Regions from separate parts of the Mesorhizobium oxytropidicola genome, predicted to be linked through region 3. Evidence: riboswitches for the same ligand, from Rfam matches in the RefSeq annotation. Region 3 holds a riboswitch; each other region holds the start of a gene.

Region 1 (5,002 bases), 690 kb from region 3:
TTCGTGACAATGCCAACTTCGCCGACAGCAGGACGACCGGCACGATCGCGGCCCTCGATCTGCGCACCGGCTCGGCCGGCTATCTGGCCGAGATCGGACCGAAACTGCGCGCTTTTTTCCTCGAGCGCGGCCTGCTCGTGCGCCCGCTTGGCAATGTCCTCTATCTTCTGCCACCCTATTGCATCACCGGCGAGGAACTGGACGGACTCCATGACGCCATCGAGGAGGCCGGCGAACGCTTCGGTTCGAGGCCATGAGCAGGTCGTCGTGCATTCTCGGGTTTGGCCATCATGCGCCTGGTCGCAAAGTGCCAAATGCCGAGATCGAGAGCAATCTCGGCCTCGAGCCGGGCTGGATCGAGCGGCGTACCGGGATACTGTCGCGCTTCTGGGCAACGGACGAAGACACGCTGTCTGGCCTTGCCGCTCATGCCGGCGACATGGCGCTGGCGAACGCCGGCATCGACCGCAGCGACATCGGTCTGCTGTTGCTTGCCACCTCGACGCCCGACCACCTTCTGCCGCCAAGCGCGCCGCTGGTCGCACACCGGCTCGGACTCGGCCGAGCCGGAGCGGTCGACCTGACCGGCGCCTGCGCCGGCTTCATCTATGCGCTGATGTTCGCGGATGGATTCACCCAGCTGCACGGCAAAGCGGCCCTCGTCATTGCCGCCAACATCCTCAGCCGCCGCATCAACCCGGCCGAGCGCGCCAGCGCCGTGCTGTTTGCCGATGCCGCCGGCGCCCTGGTGATTGGTCCGTGCGAGGATGCTGATCGGGGGATTCTCGGAGCCTCGGTGGATTCGGACGGCTCGCGCTACGGGCTGATTCAGATCCCGGCGGGCGGAAGCAACATCCCGTTCCATGGCGACCTCGACCTCGGGCAAACCCGCATGACGATGACCGACGGCCGCGAAGTGTTCGCCAAGGCCGTCGAGATGATGACCGCCTGCTCGCAGGATGCATTGGCCACAGCCCGGACGCGGCCGCAGGACATCGATCGGTTCGTGCCGCATCAGGCCAATGCCCGCATCTTCGATGCGGTCGGGAGGAACCTTGGCATAGCGGATCATGTAACCGTTAAGACGATCGCCGACTACGGCAATTCTTCCGCAGCAACGATCCCGCTCTCGCTCTCGCTGGTCCATCAGACGGAGCCATTTCGGTCGGGTGAGAAGATTCTTCTGGCGGCGGCGGGTGCGGGTCTTAGCGGTGGTGCTCTCGTCGTCGGCATTTAGCCGACCAAGCGAGCGCGCCAGGACGGATCATGAATGATCTATGGGGCAACAGAGCAATGCGAAAAATAGTCGCCGGCAAGCTGCACGGTATCCACGTCACCGAAGCAAACCTCAACTACCACGGTTCGATAACGCTGGACCCTGACCACTGCGAAGCAGCCGGGATACTGCCGATGGAATTCGTGGAGATATGGAACAAGAATTCCGGTGCGCGGATTTCAACGTATGTGATTCTGGGCGAGCGCGGCTCGCGGTGCTGCATCCTCAACGGTGCTGCCGCCCGCACCTGCCAGCCAGACGACCAGATCATTGTCTGCAACTCCATCTACCTGGACGAAGCGCAGATCACCTCGCTGAAACCGAGGATCGTCACTTTTGACCAGCACAACCACATACGTGACCGCCTGAGCTACTCGGTCGATCTCGACGCACATGGCCGGTACAGGTTTTCCATCCTCGACGAGGCGAATGCGGCTTTGGCCATTCCCGCCCTGGTTTCAGGAGCGTGATTTTGTCCCCGATGCATGCGGGGGTTTTATGCTGGGTTTCATTGGCGGCCGGTCGAAGGCGCCCGAATGCGCTTGACAAGATTGCGCTGGCCCGTCCAACTTAAGGCATTCACCAGGGGAGTCCCGGCAAGGGGCTGAGATACTGCTGGCTTTCGCGGCGCAGTGACCCGTTGAACCTGATCCAGTTCATACTGGCGTAGGGACGGTGCAAGCGCTTTGCGGGAGTTCACGCCCGTGGTCCTGTTTTGAACAGGTCGACAAAAGCGTCTTTTCATCCTTCCGGCACAGAACTGGGTCTCCAATGCATGAGCAAAGGAGCCTCAAGATGAATGCCCTCACCCCCGCCGTGTCGACGGGACCGCTGCCCGCCTCACGAAAAATCCACAAGCCCGGTGCCATCCACCCCCAGATCAGGGTGCCGATGCGCGAAATCTCCGTCCATCCGACAGCCGGCGAGCCGCCCGTCATCGTCTATGATCCGTCCGGCCCCTATACCGACCCGACCGTCGAAACCAGCATCGAAAAGGGCCTCGCCCAGCTTCGCCATGAATGGATTACGGCACGCGGCGATGTCGAAGCCTATGACGGCCGCCATGTCCGGCCGGAAGACAACGGATTCGCGGCGGGCGAGCGCCTGACACCGGAATTTCCCGTCCGCAACCGGCCGCTCAGGGCCAGATCAGGCAAGGCGGTGACACAGCTCGCCTATGCGCGCGCCGGCATCGTCACGCCCGAAATGGAGTTCGTCGCCATCCGCGAGAACCTCGGCCGCGAGGTCCTGCGCGGCAAGCTGCAACGCGACGGCGAAGCCTTCGGCGCATTGATACCGGATTTTGTCACGCCGGAATTCGTGCGCGACGAAGTGGCCCGCGGGCGGGCGATCATTCCAGCCAACATCAATCATCCCGAGAGCGAGCCGATGATCATCGGCCGCAATTTCCTGGTCAAGATCAACGCCAATATTGGTAACTCCGCCGTCACATCGTCGATGGCCGAGGAAGTGGAAAAGATGGTCTGGGCGATCCGCTGGGGCGCCGATACGGTGATGGATTTGTCGACCGGCCGCAACATCCACAACATCCGGGACTGGATCGTGCGCAATGCGCCGGTGCCGATCGGCACCGTGCCGCTCTACCAGGCGCTGGAAAAGGTCGGCGGCATCGCCGAGGACCTGACCTGGGAGGTCTACCGCGACACGCTGGTTGAGCAGGCCGAACAGGGCGTCGACTATTTCACCATCCACGCCGGCGTGCGGCTGCACTACATCCCGCTGACCGTTGACCGCGTCACGGGCATCGTCTCGCGCGGTGGCTCGATCATGGCCAAATGGTGCCTGCACCATCACCGGGAGAGCTTCCTTTACGAGCATTTTGCGGAGATCTGCGACATCTGCCGCGCCTATGACGTGTCTTTCTCGCTCGGCGACGGTCTTCGTCCCGGCTCAATCGCCGATGCCAATGACGCAGCGCAATTCGCCGAACTGGAGACGCTCGGCGAGCTGACGCAGATCGCCTGGGCGAAGGATTGCCAGGTGATGATCGAAGGTCCCGGCCACGTGCCGATGCACAAGATCAAGGAGAACATGGACAAGCAGCTCGCCGTCTGCGGCGAGGCGCCCTTCTACACGCTTGGACCGCTGACCACCGACATCGCGCCGGGCTATGACCACATCACTTCAGGCATTGGTGCTGCCATGATCGGCTGGTTCGGCACCGCCATGCTCTGCTATGTCACGCCCAAGGAGCATCTCGGCCTTCCCGATCGCAACGACGTCAAGATTGGCGTGATCACCTACAAGATCGCCGCGCATGCCGCCGACCTGGCGAAGGGGCACCCGGCGGCGAAAGTCAGAGATGATGCCCTTTCCCGCGCGCGCTTCGAGTTCCGCTGGGAGGACCAGTTCAACCTGTCGCTCGACCCCGAAACCGCACGGTCCTTCCACGACCAGACCTTGCCCGAGGAGGCGCACAAGCTGGCACATTTCTGCTCGATGTGCGGGCCGAAATTCTGCTCCATGCGCATTTCCCACGACATTCGTGCCGAAGCGCAGAAGGAAGGCATGGCGGCGATGGCGGCGAAATACCGCGAGGGCGGCGATCTCTACATGCCGGCGGACGAGACCGGCGTACCGGTCGTGCCAGAGGCTCCCAAACCATCATGAGGGTGCTCGTCAAAGGGGCCGGTGTTGCCGGCATCACCGTCGCTTTCGAACTCGCCATCCGAGGCGCGGCGGTGACCGTCGTCGAGACCCGGCATGGCATCGGCGGCAATGCGTCGTGGTTCGCCGGCGGCATGCTGGCGCCATGGTGCGAGCGTGAAAGCGCGGAGCAGCCGGTGCTGGATCTCGGACGCGACGCTGCCGACTGGTGGGATGCGGTGCTGTCGGGTCAGGTGACACGGGCCGGGACACTGGTCGTGGCCGCGCCGCGTGATGCCGGAGAGCTTGACCGGTTCGCAAGTCGCACGTCGGGGCATCGGCGTGTCGATGAAAACGAAATTGCGCTCCTGGAACCCGACCTCGCCGGCCGCTTCCCGCGTGGATTGCTCTTCCCCGACGAGGCTCATCTCGACCCACGCCTAGTGATTGCAGCGCTTCATGACAAGCTCGCCACCATGGGTGTCGAATTCCACTTCGGCTGCGATGCCACGCAGGTTTCCGGTTTCGATCGTCAGATCGATTGCACTGGAATGGCAGCGAGCGATGACAGGCTGCGTGGTGTTCGCGGTGAGATGCTGATCCTGCGCACGCCGGACATTTCGCTGTCACGCCCAGTCCGGCTGCTTCATCCGCGCTTTCCACTCTACGTGGTGCCGCGTACCGATCACCGTTTCATGATCGGCGCGACGATGGTTGAAAGCCAGTCCGCCGGACCGGTCACGGTGCGTTCCATGATGGAGCTTTTGGGCGCGGCCTATGCTCTCCATCCGGCCTTCGGCGAGGCTGGCGTCATTGAGACCGGCGCCGGTGTTCGTCCGGCCTTTCCCGACAATCTGCCGCGTGTCGAAATGAGCGGAGACGCCGTCGCGATCAACGGGCTTTATCGCCATGGTTTTCTCCTCGCCCCCGCTATGGCTCGCCAGGCTGCCGACCTGGTTTTCAATCAAGACAGAACCAAGGAGCTCGCTCATGAAACTGATCGTCAACGGCGAAGCGCTTGAGATTGCCGCCACCACGTTGGCGGCGCTGCTTGCCGCGCTCGACTATGAGGGCGATTGGCTGGCGACGGCCGTCAACAGCGACCTCGTGCACAAAGCC
Region 2 (5,002 bases), 2.3 Mb from region 3:
ACCAGGATGACGGTGCCGGCGAAACCGGCAACCAGTTCCTGCAGCAGTTCCAGCGTCTCCATGTCGAGATCGTTGGTCGGCTCGTCGAGCACCAGAAGGTTCGCCGGCCGGGCCAGCACGCGCGCCAGGATCAGCCGCGCCCGCTCGCCGCCGGACAGTTCGCGCACCGGCGTGCGCGCCTGCTCCGGCTTGAACAGGAAATCCTTCATGTAGGAGACGACATGGCGCTGCTCGCCATTGATGACGAGGTTCTCGCCGCGTCCGTCGGTGAGGTATTGCGCCAGCGTCTCCTGCGGATCGACCGCCTCGCGCTTCTGGTCGAGCGTGGCGATTTCCAGATTGGTGCCAAGCCTGATCGAACCGGCGTCCGGTGCCAATTCGCCGGTCAGCATCTTCAAAAGCGTGGTCTTGCCGGCGCCGTTTGGGCCAACGAGACCGACGCGGTCGCCGCGCTGGATGCGGGTCGAGAAGCCTTTGACCACGGTGAGGTCGCCAAAGCTCTTCTCGATGCTCTTCGCTTCGATCACCAGCTTGCCGGATTCGGCGGCGTCGCTCGCCACCATGGTCGCGTTGCCTTCGGCGCCGCGATGACCGCCGGAAGCGCTGGCGCATGGTCTGTAACTCGCCAAGGCGGCGCATGTTGCGTTTGCGCCGTGCCGTGACGCCGTAGCGCAGCCAATGTTCCTCGCGCACGATCTGGCGGCCGAGCTTGTGCTGCTCGCGCTCTTCCTCTTCCAGAACCAGGTCGCGCCATTCCTCGAAATGGCCGAAACCCTTGTCCAGCCTGCGGGTCTGGCCACGGTCGAGCCAGACGGTGGCGCGCGACACGCGTTCGAGGAAGCGGCGGTCGTGCGAGATGACGACGAGCGCCGAAGAGGTGCGCACGAGTTCCTCTTCGAGCCATTCGATGACCGACAGGTCAAGATGGTTAGTCGGCTCATCAAGCAGCAGAATGTCGGGCTCCGGCGCCATGACGCGCGCCAGTGCGGCACGCCTGGCCTCGCCGCCGGAGAGATCGCCCGGCCGCTCCTCGCCGGTGAGGCCGAGATGCTCCATCAGATAGCTGGCACGGTAGGGATCATCGGCGGGGCCAAGCCCCGCCTCGACATAGGCGCGCACGGTGGCAAAACCTTCCATGTCGGGCATTTGCGGCAGATAGCGGACCGTCGCCGAAGGCTGGCTGAACACCTCGCCGTCCTGCGGCTCGATCAGGCCAGCGGCGATCTTGAGCAGCGTCGACTTGCCGGATCCGTTGCGGCCGACCAGGGCGATCTTGTCGCCGGCCGAAGCCGTCAAGGCGGCGCCGTCGAGCAGCGGGGTGCCGCCGAAGGTCAGTTTTATCCCGTCGAGATTGAGAAGGGGCGGGGCCATGTCAGCTTTCGGGCAAGGGATAGGGATGAGCGAGCAGCAGCGCGCGGCCGTGGCCGAGGGCGATTTCGAGGCTGCCCCCGGTCTTGTCGAACTTGACCTCGTTGGAGATGGTCAGGGACGAGCCGAAAGCCACCTCGACCTGGCTCAGCGGCCATTTCGCGCCGGTGACGGTCAGGCCGGCAAGTTCGGAAAAGCCGAGGATCGAAAACAGGGTGCCGTCGGCATAATCGAAGCCGGCCGTTCCCAACAGCAGAGGGATACCTTCCTGGGCGCCGCTGGTCAGCAGGACGTCCGTTCCGGCCTCGGCCAGGCGCAGGGCGAGCGCCAGATGCAGGAAAGCGTGGTCGGCGCGCTTGCCGCCGAACGCGCCTGCCAGCACAAGGCGGGTCGCGCCGCGCTCGAGGGCTGCGGCGATCGCCAGTTCACCGTCGGTCTTGTCCTTCTCCGCCGGGAAGGTCTGGCGGGGCACGGCAGCGAGGTCGTCAGGCAGATTGGCCGGCACCGAATCGAAATCGCCCACCCACAGTTCGGGCACAAGGCCGAGCAGCCGGGCATGGCCGATGCCGGCATCCGCGGCGATGACGCGCGAGCCCTCGACCTGGCGGTCGAGCCGGGGCGTGCGGATGAGATCGCCGCCAAGCAGGATGGTGAATGTGCTCATATCTGGTGGCCTGTACCAGCCCGGCAGCGGAAACGGAAGGCCGGCAAACTGCCACTTGCGCGGTTCCTCGGCCGGGCCTATGTGTCGAAACGCTCTAACGGGGTGCCGGACGCGATCTTCGCGGACCGGCTGAGAGGCAATCTCGCCAACCCGCTGAACCTGATCCGGTTTGTACCGGCGGAGGGATTAGACGTTTCGGACAGTCCGACGCCTCAATTCCTTTCAATTCGAACGAAGGAGGCGCCGATGCGCACGCTTTTATACGCTCTTGTCTCAGCCACGGTTGTGGCGCTGTCCGGGCCGGCCTTGGCCAAGGACAAGCTCACCGTCTACACTTATGAGAGCTTCACCGCCGACTGGGGTCCAGGCCCGGTGGTGAAGAAGGAATTCGAGGCCGAATGCGGCTGCGATGTCGAGTTCGTCTCGGTCGCCGACGGTGTCGCCCTGCTCAACCGCGTCAAGCTCGAAGGGGCATCGACCAAGGCCGATATCGTGCTCGGCCTCGACACCAATCTCACCGCCGATGCCAAGGCTAGCGGGTTGTTTGCCCGCATGGCGCGGTCTCCGATATCAACGTGCCGGGCGGCTGGACGGACGATACGTTTGTGCCCTTCGACTACGGCTATTTCGCTGTTGTCTATGACACGCAGAAGCTGAAGACGCCGCCCAAGAGCCTGAAGGAGCTGGTCGAAGGCAGTGCCGACGACAAGATCGTCATCCAGGATCCGCGCACCTCGACGCCGGGCCTCGGCCTGCTGTTGTGGGTGAAGTCGGTCTATGGCGACAAGGCGCCGGAGGCCTGGGCCAAGCTCAAGACAAAGGTGCTGACCGTGACGCCGGGCTGGAGCGAGGCCTATGGTCTGTTCACCAAGGGCGAGGCGCCGATGGTGTTGTCCTACACGACCTCGCCGGCCTACCACATGGTCGCCGAGAATACCGAGCGCTATCAGGCGGCTTCGTTCGAAGAAGGTGAATATCTGCAGATCGAGGTCGCCGGCATCACCACGACCGGCGCCAAGAACCCGCTGGCGGCAAAATTCATCGCCTTCATGACCGGACCGAAATTCCAGGACGCCATCCCCGAGACCAACTGGATGTTCCCGGCAGGAAAGACCGACAAGCCGCTCAACCCGGCCTTCGACAAACTGGTCAAGCCGACCAAGACCTTGCTGTTCAGCCCCGAAGAGGTTGCCGCCAACCGCAAGGCCTGGGTGGATGAATGGCTGGCGGTGATGAGCAAATGAGCGCGCTTCTCACCCTCCCCCTTGTGGGGAGGGTCGATCCGCGAAGCGGAGCGGGGTGGGGGCTGCGACGCTGAGCACGGCCTCACCCCCACCCCGGCTCGCGGACACCGCTTCGCGGCATCCGCGTTCCGACCCTCCCCACAAGGGGGAGGGTGGAAGGCGCGCGTCCGACCCCCGCATCAGCGCCGGCATCATCGCGCTCGCCGCGATCACACTGCTGATCGGCGGCGCGTTTGCCGGGTTGCTTGTCGAAGGCGCTTATGACCTTTCGGGCGCCTGGGCAGCTTTCGATCCCTATCTCCTACGTGTCGTGCGCTTCACGCTCTGGCAGGCCGCCCTCTCGACCCTGCTTTCTGCCGGCCCGGCGCTGTTCGTGGCGCGTGCTTTGTCGCGGCATCCGCGCTTTTTCGGCCGCGCCTTCATCCTGCAGCTCTTCGCCGTGCCGCTGGCGCTGCCGGCGATCGTCGCGGCGCTTGGCATCCTCGCGCTTTACGGCCGCGCCGGCTATTTCGCCGGCCTGTTCAGCGCCGTCGGCGGCCAGGGCTGGCCAGGTATCTATGGCCTGTCCGGCATTCTCGTCGCCCACGTCTTCTTCAACCTGCCGTTGGCAACGCGGCTGTTCCTCGAGGCGCTGCAGACCATCCCTGCCGACCAGTGGCGGCTGGCGAGCCAGCTCGGCATGGGGGCGCGGCCGGCGTTCCGGCTGATCGAATGGCCGACGCTGCGCGCCGCTCTGCCCGGCGTCGCCGGGCTGGTCTTCATGCTCTGCATCACCTCCTTCACCATCGTTTTGACGCTTGGCGGCGGGCCGGCCGCGACGACGCTGGAGGTCGGCATCTATCAGGCGCTGCGCTTCGATTTCGATCCCGCGCGGGCGGTGACACTGACATTGCTGCAGATCGCCTTGACCTTCATCGTGGTGCTGGCGCTGACGCGGCTTGGCGTCAATGTCGTTGGCGACACCAATCTGCCGGTGGCGCAGCGCCGCTATCTCTCGGTCAACAGGACCGAAGCGTCGCTGAACGCCGCGCTCATCGTGCTGGCGCTGCTGTTCGTTGTCGGGCCGATGGCGGCCACGGTGATCGCCGGTTTAGGGGCCGATCTCGGCCGGCTCGCCGGCGAGGCGGCCGTGCGGCAGGCAACGCTGACCAGTGCGATGCTGGCCTTCCTGTCGGCGCTGCTTTCGGTGATGCTGTCCCTGGCCCTGACCATGGCACGCCGGGCGCTGGCGCTGAACCGCCGCGCCGGTCCAAAAACACTGCTCGAACATACCACCGACACCGGCGCCAGCTTTGTCTTGGTCGTGCCGCCCATCGTCATCGGCGCCGGCTGGTTCCTCCTGCTGCGCCATGCCGGCGACGTCTTTGCCATTGCGCCGGTCATGGTCGTCACGGTCAACGCGGTGATGGCGATGCCCTTTGCACTGCGTGCCGTCCGCCCCGCCTATGATGCGGCGAGCGAGCGTCACGAACGGCTCTGCGCACAGCTTGGCATTTCCGGCTGGGCCAGGTTGCGTCTGGTCGACTGGCCGTCATTGCGGCGTCCGCTCGCCACCGCTTTTGCTTTCGCCATGGCGCTGTCGCTCGGCGATCTCGGTGTCATCGCGCTGTTCGGCAGTGATTCCGTGCAGACCTTGCCCTACCTTCTCCTGGCGCGCATGGGCAGCTACCGCACAGAGGACGCCGCTGGACTGGCGCTGTTGCTTGGCCTGGTCTGCCTCGCTTTG
Region 3 (5,002 bases):
AATCCTCCTGGCCAAGATGCACGAAGTCGCAACCTTCCTCGATCGCCAGCCGCCAGTGGTCGTTGACAATGAGTTGGCATTGCTGCTCGGCGCACAAGGCCTTCGCCTTGCTGATTTCGGCGCGCAACCCGGCATCATCCATGGTCTTGATGCGAAGCTGCACCAGCTTGACGCCGAGCGGCACCAGCCGTTCGATCCAGGCGGCGCTGTCGACGATCAGGTAGAAGGGATCGAGCTTCATGAGAAAACTGGCCTGCCGATCGTCGGCGTCGATGGCACGGCGACGTCGCGCGGCTCGATCATGCCCGAGCAAAAGGCCTCACGGCCGGCATCGACCGCCTTGCCGAATGCGCGCGCCATGCCGACCGGATCGGCCGCCTTGGCGACCGCTGTGTTCAGGAGCACAGCGTCAAAGCCGAGTTCCATGACAGTCACCGCGTGCGACGGACGTCCGAGCCCTGCATCCACAATCAGCGGGACCCCAGGAAAATGTCCGCGCATCGAACGCAGCGCCATGATGTTGACAGGTCCGAGGGCGGAGCCGATCGGCGCGCACCATGGCATCAAGACCTTGCAGCCCGCCTCCAGCAGCCGCTCGGCGACGACAAGATCGTCGGTGGTATAGGGAAATACCGTAAAACCGTCCTCACACAGGATACGGGCAGCTTCGACTAGGCCGAACACGTCCGGCTGCAGCGTGTCATGATTGCCGATCACTTCGAGCTTGATCCAGCCAGTACCGAAGACTTCGCGCGCCATTTTCGCGGTCGTGACAGCTTCCTTGACGGAGTGGCAGCCGGCGGTATTGGGCAGGATTTTTACACCCAGCGAGCGGATCAACGACCAGAATTGTTCGCCAGCCCTGCCGCCTGCCATTTCACGGCGCAACGAGACGGTTACCACCGACGTGCCCGACGCCTTGACCGCATCGGCAAGGATGGCCGGCGAAGGGTATTGCGCCGTGCCGAGAAGCAGGCGGGAAGGAAGCGTGGTTCCAAGAAGATCGAACATGCTAGCCTCCCTGCATCGGCGAGAGGATTTCGATCCGGTCGCCGTCGCTCAACTGGAACTCCGCCCGCTTGGCTTTGTGCACGAGGTCGCTGTTGACGGCGGTGGCGAGCCAATCGCCCTCATAGTCGAGCACGGCAAGCAGCTCCGCCAGCGTGGTGGCGGCAACCTCATGCGCTTCGCCGTTGACGGTCAGTTTCATGAGCAAGCTCCCTGGTTCTGTCTTGGCTGAAAACCAGGTCGGCAGCCTGGCGCGCCATGGCGGGGGCGAGAAGAAAGCCATGGCGGTAAAGCCCATTGATTGCAACGATGTCTCCGCTCGTTTCGACGCGCGGCAGATTATCGGGAAAGGCCGGACGAACGCCGACACCGGTTTCAACGACCTCGGCTTCGCCAAAGGCCTGGTGGAGGGCATAGGCAGCACCCAACAGCTCCATCATGGAACGCGCCGTGACCGGTCCGGCGGACTGGCTTTCAATCATCGTTGCGCCGATCATGAAACGCTGGTCAGTGCGCGGCACCGCATAAAGCGGAAGGCGCGGATGCAGCAGCCGGACCGGGCGCGACAGCGAGATGTCAGGCGTGCGCAGGATCAGCATTTCGCCGCGAACGCCGCGCAGCCTGTCATCGGCTGCTGCCATTCCCGTGCAGTCGATCTGCCATTCGAAACCGGAAACAGGCTGGGCGTCGGCCCCGAAGCGGAATTCGACGCCCATGGCCACGAGCTTGTCATGAAGTGCTGCCATCGCCTGGCGCGGGTCGAGATGAGCCTCATCGGGAAACAGCAATCCGCGCCGGAAGCGGCCGGCGAGGTCGGGCTCCAGGAGCGCAATTTCGTCTTCATCGACACGCCGATGCCCCGACGTGCGACTGGCGAACCGGTCGAGCTCGCCAGCATCACGCGGGGCGGCCACGACCAGCGTTCCGGCCCGTGTCACCTGACCCGGCAGCACCGCATCCCACCAGTCAGCGGTGTCGCGTCCGATATCCAGCACCGGCTGCTCGGCGCTTTCTCGCTCACACCATGGCGCCAGCATGCCGCCGGCAAACCACGATGCATTGCCACCGAGGCAATGCCGGGTCTCGACGACGGTCACCGCCGCGCCTCGGATCGCGAGTTCGAAGGCCGCGGTGAGGCCGGCGACGCCAGCCCCTTTGACGAGCACCCTCATGACGGCTCCGGCACCTCTGGCATGAGCGGTACGCCGGTCTTGTCAGCCGGCATGTAGAGATCGCCACCCTCGCGGTATTTCGCCGCCATCGCCGCCATGCCCTCTTTCTGTGCCTCGGCGCGGATGTCGTGGGAGATACGCATGGAGCAGAATTTCGGTCCGCACATCGAGCAGAAATGTGCCACCTTATGCGCCTCCTTGGGCAAGGTCTGGTCGTGGAAAGACCGCGCGGTTTCGGGATCGAGCGAGAGGTTGAACTGGTCCTCCCAGCGGAACTCGAAGCGCGCGCGGGAAAGGGCATCATCCCTGACTTTTGCTGCCGGATGGCCCTTCGCCAGATCGGCGGCGTGGGCGGCGATCTTGTAGGTGATCACGCCGATCTTGACGTCGTTGCGATCGGGAAGGCCGAGATGCTCCTTCGGCGTGACGTAGCAGAGCATGGCGGTGCCGAACCAGCCGATCATCGCCGCGCCGATGCCTGAGGTGATGTGGTCGTAGCCCGGCGCGATGTCGGTCGTCAGCGGTCCGAGCGTATAGAACGGCGCCTCGCCGCAGACGGCGAGCTGCTTGTCCATGTTCTCCTTGATCTTGTGCATCGGCACGTGGCCGGGGCCCTCGATCATCACCTGGCAGTCCTTTGCCCAGGCGATCTGCGTCAACTCGCCGAGCGTTTCCAGCTCGGCGAATTGCGCCGCGTCGTTGGCATCGGCGATCGAGCCGGGACGAAGGCCGTCGCCTAGCGAGAAGGACACGTCATAGGCGCGGCAGATGTCACATATCTCCGCGAAATGCTCATAGAGAAAGCTTTCCCGGTGATGGTGCAGGCACCATTTGGCCATGATCGAACCGCCGCGAGACACGATGCCCGTGACCCGGTCAACGGTCAGCGGGATGTAGTGCAGCCGCACGCCGGCGTGGATGGTGAAATAGTCAACCCCCTGTTCGGCCTGTTCGATCAGCGTGTCACGGTACACCTCCCAGGTCAGGTCCTCGGCAATGCCGCCGACCTTCTCGAGCGCCTGATAGAGTGGCACCGTGCCGATCGGCACCGGCGCATTGCGAACGATCCAGTCGCGGATGTTGTGGATGTTGCGGCCGGTCGACAGGTCCATCACCGTATCGGCGCCCCAGCGGATCGCCCAGACCATTTTTTCGACCTCTTCGGCCATCGATGAGGTGACCGCCGAGTTACCGATATTGGCGTTGATCTTCACCAGGAAACTGCGACCGATGATCATCGGTTCGCTCTCGGGATGATTGATGTTGGCTGGAATGATCGCCCGCCCGCGCGCCACCTCGTCGCGCACGAATTCCGGCGTGACGAAATCGGGAATAGCCGCGCCGAAGCTCTCACCGTCGCGCGGCAGCTTGCCGCGCATGATCTCGCGTCCAAGGTTCTCGCGGATGGCGACGAACTCCATTTCGGGCGTGATGATGCCGGCGCGCGCGTAGGCAAGCTGGGTCACTGCCTTGCCAGCCTTGGCCCTGAGCGGCCGGTTGCGGACCGGAAATTCCGGCGTCAGGCGCTCGCCCACGGCGAATCCATTGTCTTCGGGCCGAACATGGCGGCCGTCATAGGCCTCGACATCGCCGCGTGCCGTAATCCATTCGTGGCGAAGCCGGGCGAGGCCATTTTCGATGCTGGTTTCGACAGTCGGGTCCGTATAGGGGCCGGACGGATCGTAGACGGTGACGGGCGGTTCGCCTGCCGTCGGATGGACGGAGATTTCGCGCATCGGCACCCTGATGTGCGGATGGAGGACGCCGGACTTGTGGATTTTCCGTGAGGCAGGCAGCGGTCCCGTCGAGACGGCTGGGGTGAGGGCATTCATCTTGAGGCTCCTTTGCTCATTGCATTGGAGACCCAGTTCTGTGCCGGAAGGATGAGACGCTTCGGTCGCCCTGCTTGAAAAACAGGACTTCGGGCGTGAACTCCCGCAAAGCGCTTGCACCGTCCCTACGCCAGTATGAACTGGATCAGGTTCAACGGGTCACTGCGCCGCGAAGCCAGCAGTATCTCAGCCCCTTGCCGGGACTCCCCTGGTGAATGCTCCAAGTTGAATGGGCCGGCGCTATTTTGTCAAGCGCATTTGGCCGGCGCGGCAACCGGGACTGATTGCTGTTGTGGACGAAGGTCGGCGGCGAAGCTCAGGCGAAGGCCCAGATATCCTCGGCCTGGAAGCCGACCTGGTAACCCGCCGTCTTCAGTTTGACCACGACCTGGCCGATCTCCGGGGCCGGCAACGCACCAACCTCGACCTTGATCATGCCCGGACGATAGCGTTTGAGGTCGAGTTGTTCGAAGACGATCCAGTCGGCGCCTTCGCAATCGACGAGGAAGGCATCGATGTGGCTGATGCCGTTGCGATCGAGCAAGGTCTGCAGCGTTTCCGAGGGCACCTCGATGTCTTTCAGGTGTGGCGCGAATTTGTTGAAGTTCGCGTCGGCCTCGCCCCAGGCGTTCTTGCCTGACATCAGATTGGTGTCGGTAACCGAGGAGCAGCCGATGAACTCGATCGGCAGCGTGCCCGCCTCGAGCGCGGCGGCATCGAAGGTGTGGACGGTGATCGTGCCTTTCGCCTTGGTGACGGCCACCGGCTCGATGATGAAGCGGTTCGTGTCGGGATAGTTGGCGCGCAGCCGCTTCTGATTGTACGGGATCGGCTCGACCAGCATGGCGCGGGCGCCGGATATCCTGTGCAGCCATGGCGTGACGTCGTCGAACAGCGCGCCGTCGCAAGCGCCGACATTGACCATCTGGAACGGCTGCCCTGCCCCACCGAAGCGTGCCTTCAGCGCCGCCTTGGCCAGGAATTTCGTAC
Region 4 (5,002 bases), 440 kb from region 3:
ACCGGCCTCGACTCGTCATCGGTCTGGCCCGGCCTGCTTCGCCATCCCTGGTATTTGCTCGCGCTTCTGTGCCTGGTGCAGATCCTGTGCTGGACGGTGGTGCCGGCACTGATCGACCCCGCGCCGCCTGGCGATGTCGTGGAAGGTTTCATGTGGGGCCGCGAATGGGTGCTTTTGACCTACAAGCACCCGCAGCTTCCGGGCTGGCTTCTCGAAATCAGCCATCTTCTGACCGGATCGTTCCACTGGCCGCAATATCTGCTCGCCCAGCTGACGATTTCGTCGACCTTCATCCTGGTCTATCTGCTGGCCCGCGACATGCTCGGGCAACGCCGGGCGCTGGCTGCCGTGCTTTTGATGCCCTCGGTCTATTTCTTCGGCTGGCCGACCCCGCAATTCAATCATGACTATGCGCAGATGCCGTTCTGGGCGGCCATCTGCTGGCTGCTTTGGCGCGCCGGCCGTGGTGGCGGGCCTGGCTGGTGGCTGGCGCTTGGGCTGGTGTCGGGCGTCGGGCTCTATGCCAAGTTCTCCACCGGCCTGCTGCTCGCCTTTGGCGCCCTATGGCTGCTGTCCGACGCGCGCGCGCGCAGCCGGCTGGCGACGCCTTGGCCATGGCTCGGCCTTGCCGTTTTTCTCGCCGTTGCGGCGCCGCTGGCCATCGCGCTCTACCGCATCGACTTCTTGCCATTGACCTATTTTGCCGACCGTGACGTGTGGGTAACCGAACACCGCGCGCGCCTCTACTATATCGGCGTCCAACTGGCCGGGCTCTCAGGCTTCCTCCTGGTGCTGGCGATATCGGGGCTGCTGCGGCGCTCGCCCGCTCCGGAAGCTCCCGTCGAACGCGGCATTCTGGTCTATCTCGTGTGGATGGGGCTTGGGCCGGCGACCCTGATCATGGTGGCCTCGTTGTTCACCGGCACCGGCGAGTCCTGGGGGGCGCCGATGTACAATCTTGTCGGTGTTACGGTGCTCGCCTTTCTCGGCCACCGGCTCGGCGCCATCGAGATGCGAAGGCTGGCGATCTGTGCCTTCCTCTGCATCGTCACCATGTCGGGCGCCTATGCGACCCTCCGCTGGACGGGCTGCAATGTGCGGGGGCGCCTCGACGCCGTCTGCTGGCCGGCGCAGCCGATCTCGGACGAGGCCGAGGCGGTTTGGCATGCGGCCGCGCCCGGCCGGCTCGACATTGTCGGCGGCGATACCCAATTGGCCATGCTCGCGGGCCTCAATGCCTATGACAAGCCGTCGATCTTCACCGACCTCGATACCCGGTTCGCGCCCTGGATCACCAGGCAGCGCTTGCGCGACCACGGCATGCTGATGGTTTGGCCTGGGCATGGCATGCCGCCGCAGTTGCGGACATGGCTGGGCAACCTGCCGGTCAAGACCGTTCTTTTCAACTGGTCGCGCACGGCGCCGCCTGTGGCAATCAGCTTTGCCGCCATTCCGCCTGGCACGCGGTATCTGCCGCTTGACGCCGACAGCCGGACCCGGCATCCGCGTAATTGAAGCGGTTCGATCCCTTAGCCGCGTCGTAATATCGTTCGCGCATGGCTGCGTTCGTCTCCATGCGACTGGACGAAGCAGGCGACAATGCCCATTTATTGGGAAATCCAATTTTGTCTGCGCAATTCCGGACGGGAAACCGCTACGCGAATGGAATTGCCTTTTGAGGAGACGTGACATGGCGACTTCGATCGAACGCGCAGTGCTTGCCGGTGGTTGTTTCTGGGGCATGCAGGATCTGATACGGCGCTATCCCGGCGTCATCTCCACCCGTGTCGGCTATAGCGGCGGCGATGTGCCAAACGCCACCTACCGCAATCACGGCACTCATGCCGAAGCCATCGAGATCAATTTCGATCCGGCCGTGATCAGCTATCGCACGCTGCTGGAGCGCTTTTTCCAGATCCACGATCCGACGACGCGCAACCGCCAGGGCAACGATGTCGGGATGAGCTACCGTTCGGCGATCTACTATACCAGCGACGAGCAAAAGCACGTGGCCGAAGACACCATCGCCGATGTCGATGCCTCCGGCCTGTGGCCTGGCAAGGTCGTCACCGAAGTCGCGCCGGCCGGCGCCTTCTGGGAGGCCGAGCCCGAGCATCAGGATTATCTGGAGAAATATCCCAACGGCTACACCTGCCATTTCGTCAGGCCGGGCTGGAAGCTGCCGGTGCGTGAGAAGGCCGCGTCCTGACGTTTGGCGAAACGCATCGTTGGGAAGCGATGTCGAAACAAAGAAAGCCGCGGGGCGGATGCCCCGCGGCTTTTCTTCGTTTATGGCGATGACTTGCTTGCATCGGAGTTCATGTCGCCCGGTGTGGTGGAGGTGGTGCTTGCTGCCGGATCGACGGTGTTGGGCGAAGCCGGCTTGCTCGGGTCTCCAGTGATCGACCCGCCGCCACCCAGATCTGGTGCAATGCTTTTGGCGCGGTGCGCTGAAAAAACGGCTTCCCCTTCGGTTCGAATGGTGCTTTAACGCGCCCATCCACAGGGGTGCTCCGTACGGTCGGGCTGAGACGGGGGCGGCAAGCCCATAGACCCTAGAAGCTGATCTGGGTAATACCAGCGGAGCGAGGCGGGCTATGTTTTCAGGCGCACAGATTTCCCTATATCCCATGGCCGACGATTTCGTCGGCGTCATCCTGGGCGCGCTCGGCGCGCTCGATCCCTACCGGGACAGGCTCAGGATCGAGACCGACGACATCTCGACCTTGCTGGTCGGGCCGCCCGAAGTGTTGTTCCCGGCGCTGCGCGACCTGTTCGTGGCGGCGGCGCGGAGCGGCAAGCATTGCGTGCTGTCGGCGGCCATTTCGCGCGGCTGCCCGGGCGAGCCGGACGATCCGATCTGCCGCTCCGACGCGTTTGGCGGACCTGTCGGGCCGCTCGGCCCACGCAAGGAAGCCGCCATCACCGCCGTGCGCAAAGCTGCTGCCACCGGCCAGCCGGCGGCGGCGCAATTCTCGCTCTATGTGATGGGCGCCGGCGACCACATGGACGAGATTTATGGCTGCATCGATTTCCTGAAACAGTCCGGCGTCTACGATCGCTCCAAGAATTTCTGCACCAAACTGCGCGGTGATACGGGCGCGATCTTTTCGGCACTGAACGAAGCTTTCTGCCGCTTCGGGCCAGGCGCCGGGCACGTAACCCTCGACGTCACGGTTTCGGCCAACAGCCCGTCGGCTGTCTAAGCCGGCCGCGCTTCGGCGCGACCCCGTCAAAGGTTATGCCCGTGGTGTCATCATCAGTCGCGTCGCGCCCGCTCGTGGGTTCCCTTGCCAAGGCTGTACCCGCCGTCATCTCGGTCGGGTTGCTGCTTGTGGCGTGGGAGATCTACGCCACCTATTCCGGCATCAAGCCGACGATTCTGCCGGCGCCGTCACGCGTCTTCGAACAGGCGACGCTCAATCGCGACGCGCTGATCGACAACGCCATTCCCACCATCCGCGCCACACTGATCGGCTTTGCCTGCTCGCTCGGCGCCGCCTTCGCGCTGTCGATGTTGGTCGACTTCTTCCAGCCGCTGCGGCGCGCGCTGTTTCCCGTCTTCATCGTCAGCCAGACCTTGCCGCTGGTGGCCATCGCGCCGCTGGTGGTGCTGTGGTTCGGCTTCGGGCTGGCGCCGAAGATCATGCTGGTGGCGCTGGTCACCTTCTTCCCGATGCTGGTGGCTCTGGTACAGGGCTACGAGGCGACCGAGGTCGAGATCGGCCAGATGTTGCGGGCCATGGGGGCAGGGCGCTGGCGCGTCTTCGTGCTGGCACGGCTGCCTTCGGCGCTGCCCTATTTCTTCGCCGGCTTGAGGATCTCCATCACCTATGCCGTGGTCGGCGCGATCTTCGCCGAATATGCCGGCGCGGCGAAGGGGCTGGGCATCTACATGCTCAACGCCAAGAACAATTTCCGCCCCGATCTGGTTCTGGCCGCTGTCGGCGTCAGTGCCGCGCTCACGCTGATCCTGTTCGGGCTGACGGTGCTCTTGCAGCGCCTCGCCATGCCCTGGGAACGGGCCGGCCGGCAGCCGGCAGGGAAGGGGGCGCAGGGATGAGCCGGCTCGAATTGCGGCATGTGCACAAAGCGTTTGGCGGGCTCGACGTGCTCGCCGATATTTCGCTCAGCGTCGGCGCCGGCGAATTCGTCTCGATCCTTGGGCCGTCGGGCGCCGGCAAGTCGACGCTGTTCCAGCTCCTGACGGGTGCCGAGCATGGCGAGGGCGAGATGTTGTTCGACGGTGCGCCGCTCGACGACCATGGCAGGCATTTCGCCTTCATGCCGCAGCGCGACGCGCTGATGCCGTGGCGGCGCATCCTCGACAACGCGACGCTCGGGCTCGAAGTGCAAGGCGTCAGACGCAAAGCGGCGCGGGCGCGTGTCGCGCCGCTGTTTGCCGAGTTCGGGCTTGCCGGCTTCGAGCGGCATTTCCCGGCACAGCTTTCGGGCGGCATGCGCCAGCGCGCGGCATTGCTGCGCACGGTGGTGCAGGAGCGCGATATGCTTTTGCTCGACGAGCCGTTCGGCGCGCTCGACGCGCTGACCCGCGCGGCCATGCAGCGCTGGCTCGAGCAGATGTGGCGGCACCATCGCTGGACCGCGCTGCTGATCACCCATGATGTGCGCGAGGCCGTGTTCCTGTCCGACCGCATCTATGTGCTGTCGGCGCGCCCGGCCCGTGTGCTGCGTGAAATCGGAGTGCCGTTGCCGCGCCCCCGCGATCCAACCGGCGCCGCCGCGCAGCAGGCCGGCGCACTCGAGGCCGAGATTCTCGACATTTTGCTCAACCCGCAACCATCCAAAGGACATGACCATGACTGACTTGACGCGCCGGCAGGCCTTGCTGCTCACCCTTGCCAGCGGATTTCCGCTGATCGCTGGATCGAACCGCTCCTTCGCGGCCACGCAAAAAGTCAGCGTCGCGCTGGACTGGACGGTCAACACCAACCACATCGGGCTGTTCGTCGCCCGCGACAAGGGGTTCTATCGCGAGGCC

What was found. Region 3 has a riboswitch for thiamine pyrophosphate ahead of thiC (phosphomethylpyrimidine synthase ThiC). Riboswitches for the same ligand answer to the same signal wherever they lie in the genome.
Region 1: it holds a riboswitch for thiamine pyrophosphate, as region 3 does, so the genes downstream of both, thiC (phosphomethylpyrimidine synthase ThiC) here and thiC (phosphomethylpyrimidine synthase ThiC) in region 3, are expected to answer to the same signal.
Region 2: it holds a riboswitch for thiamine pyrophosphate, as region 3 does, so the genes downstream of both, thiB (thiamine ABC transporter substrate binding subunit) here and thiC (phosphomethylpyrimidine synthase ThiC) in region 3, are expected to answer to the same signal.
Region 4: it holds a riboswitch for thiamine pyrophosphate, as region 3 does, so the genes downstream of both, AC0V8S_RS16855 (YkoF family thiamine/hydroxymethylpyrimidine-binding protein) here and thiC (phosphomethylpyrimidine synthase ThiC) in region 3, are expected to answer to the same signal.

What each region holds. Positions count from the first base shown of each region.
Region 1 is NZ_CM149692.1:4,489,591-4,494,592, reverse strand. It holds gene AC0V8S_RS22375 (adenosylmethionine--8-amino-7-oxononanoate transaminase) at 1-257, shown strand, start outside; gene AC0V8S_RS22370 (beta-ketoacyl-ACP synthase III) at 254-1,237, shown strand; gene panD (aspartate 1-decarboxylase) at 1,294-1,746, shown strand; TPP riboswitch at 1,851-1,967, shown strand; gene thiC (phosphomethylpyrimidine synthase ThiC) at 2,072-3,907, shown strand; gene thiO (glycine oxidase ThiO) at 3,904-4,905, shown strand; gene thiS (sulfur carrier protein ThiS) at 4,874-5,002, shown strand, end outside.
Region 2 is NZ_CM149692.1:1,501,816-1,506,817, forward strand. It holds partial or broken gene AC0V8S_RS07515 (ABC-F family ATP-binding cassette domain-containing protein) at 1-1,371, opposite strand, end outside; gene AC0V8S_RS07520 (thiamine diphosphokinase) at 1,373-2,032, opposite strand; TPP riboswitch at 2,121-2,235, shown strand; partial or broken gene thiB (thiamine ABC transporter substrate binding subunit) at 2,279-3,276, shown strand; gene thiP (thiamine/thiamine pyrophosphate ABC transporter permease) at 3,455-5,002, shown strand, end outside.
Region 3 is NZ_CM149692.1:3,800,539-3,805,540, reverse strand. It holds gene AC0V8S_RS18955 (thiamine phosphate synthase) at 1-241, opposite strand, end outside; gene AC0V8S_RS18950 (thiazole synthase) at 238-1,011, opposite strand; gene thiS (sulfur carrier protein ThiS) at 1,013-1,210, opposite strand; gene thiO (glycine oxidase ThiO) at 1,179-2,180, opposite strand; gene thiC (phosphomethylpyrimidine synthase ThiC) at 2,177-4,012, opposite strand; TPP riboswitch at 4,117-4,232, opposite strand; gene AC0V8S_RS18930 (FkbM family methyltransferase) at 4,329-5,002, opposite strand, start outside.
Region 4 is NZ_CM149692.1:3,364,027-3,369,028, forward strand. It holds gene AC0V8S_RS16845 (glycosyltransferase family 39 protein) at 1-1,515, shown strand, start outside; gene msrA (peptide-methionine (S)-S-oxide reductase MsrA) at 1,691-2,209, shown strand; TPP riboswitch at 2,495-2,607, shown strand; gene AC0V8S_RS16855 (YkoF family thiamine/hydroxymethylpyrimidine-binding protein) at 2,598-3,206, shown strand; gene AC0V8S_RS16860 (ABC transporter permease) at 3,242-4,063, shown strand; gene AC0V8S_RS16865 (ABC transporter ATP-binding protein) at 4,060-4,827, shown strand; gene AC0V8S_RS16870 (ABC transporter substrate-binding protein) at 4,820-5,002, shown strand, end outside.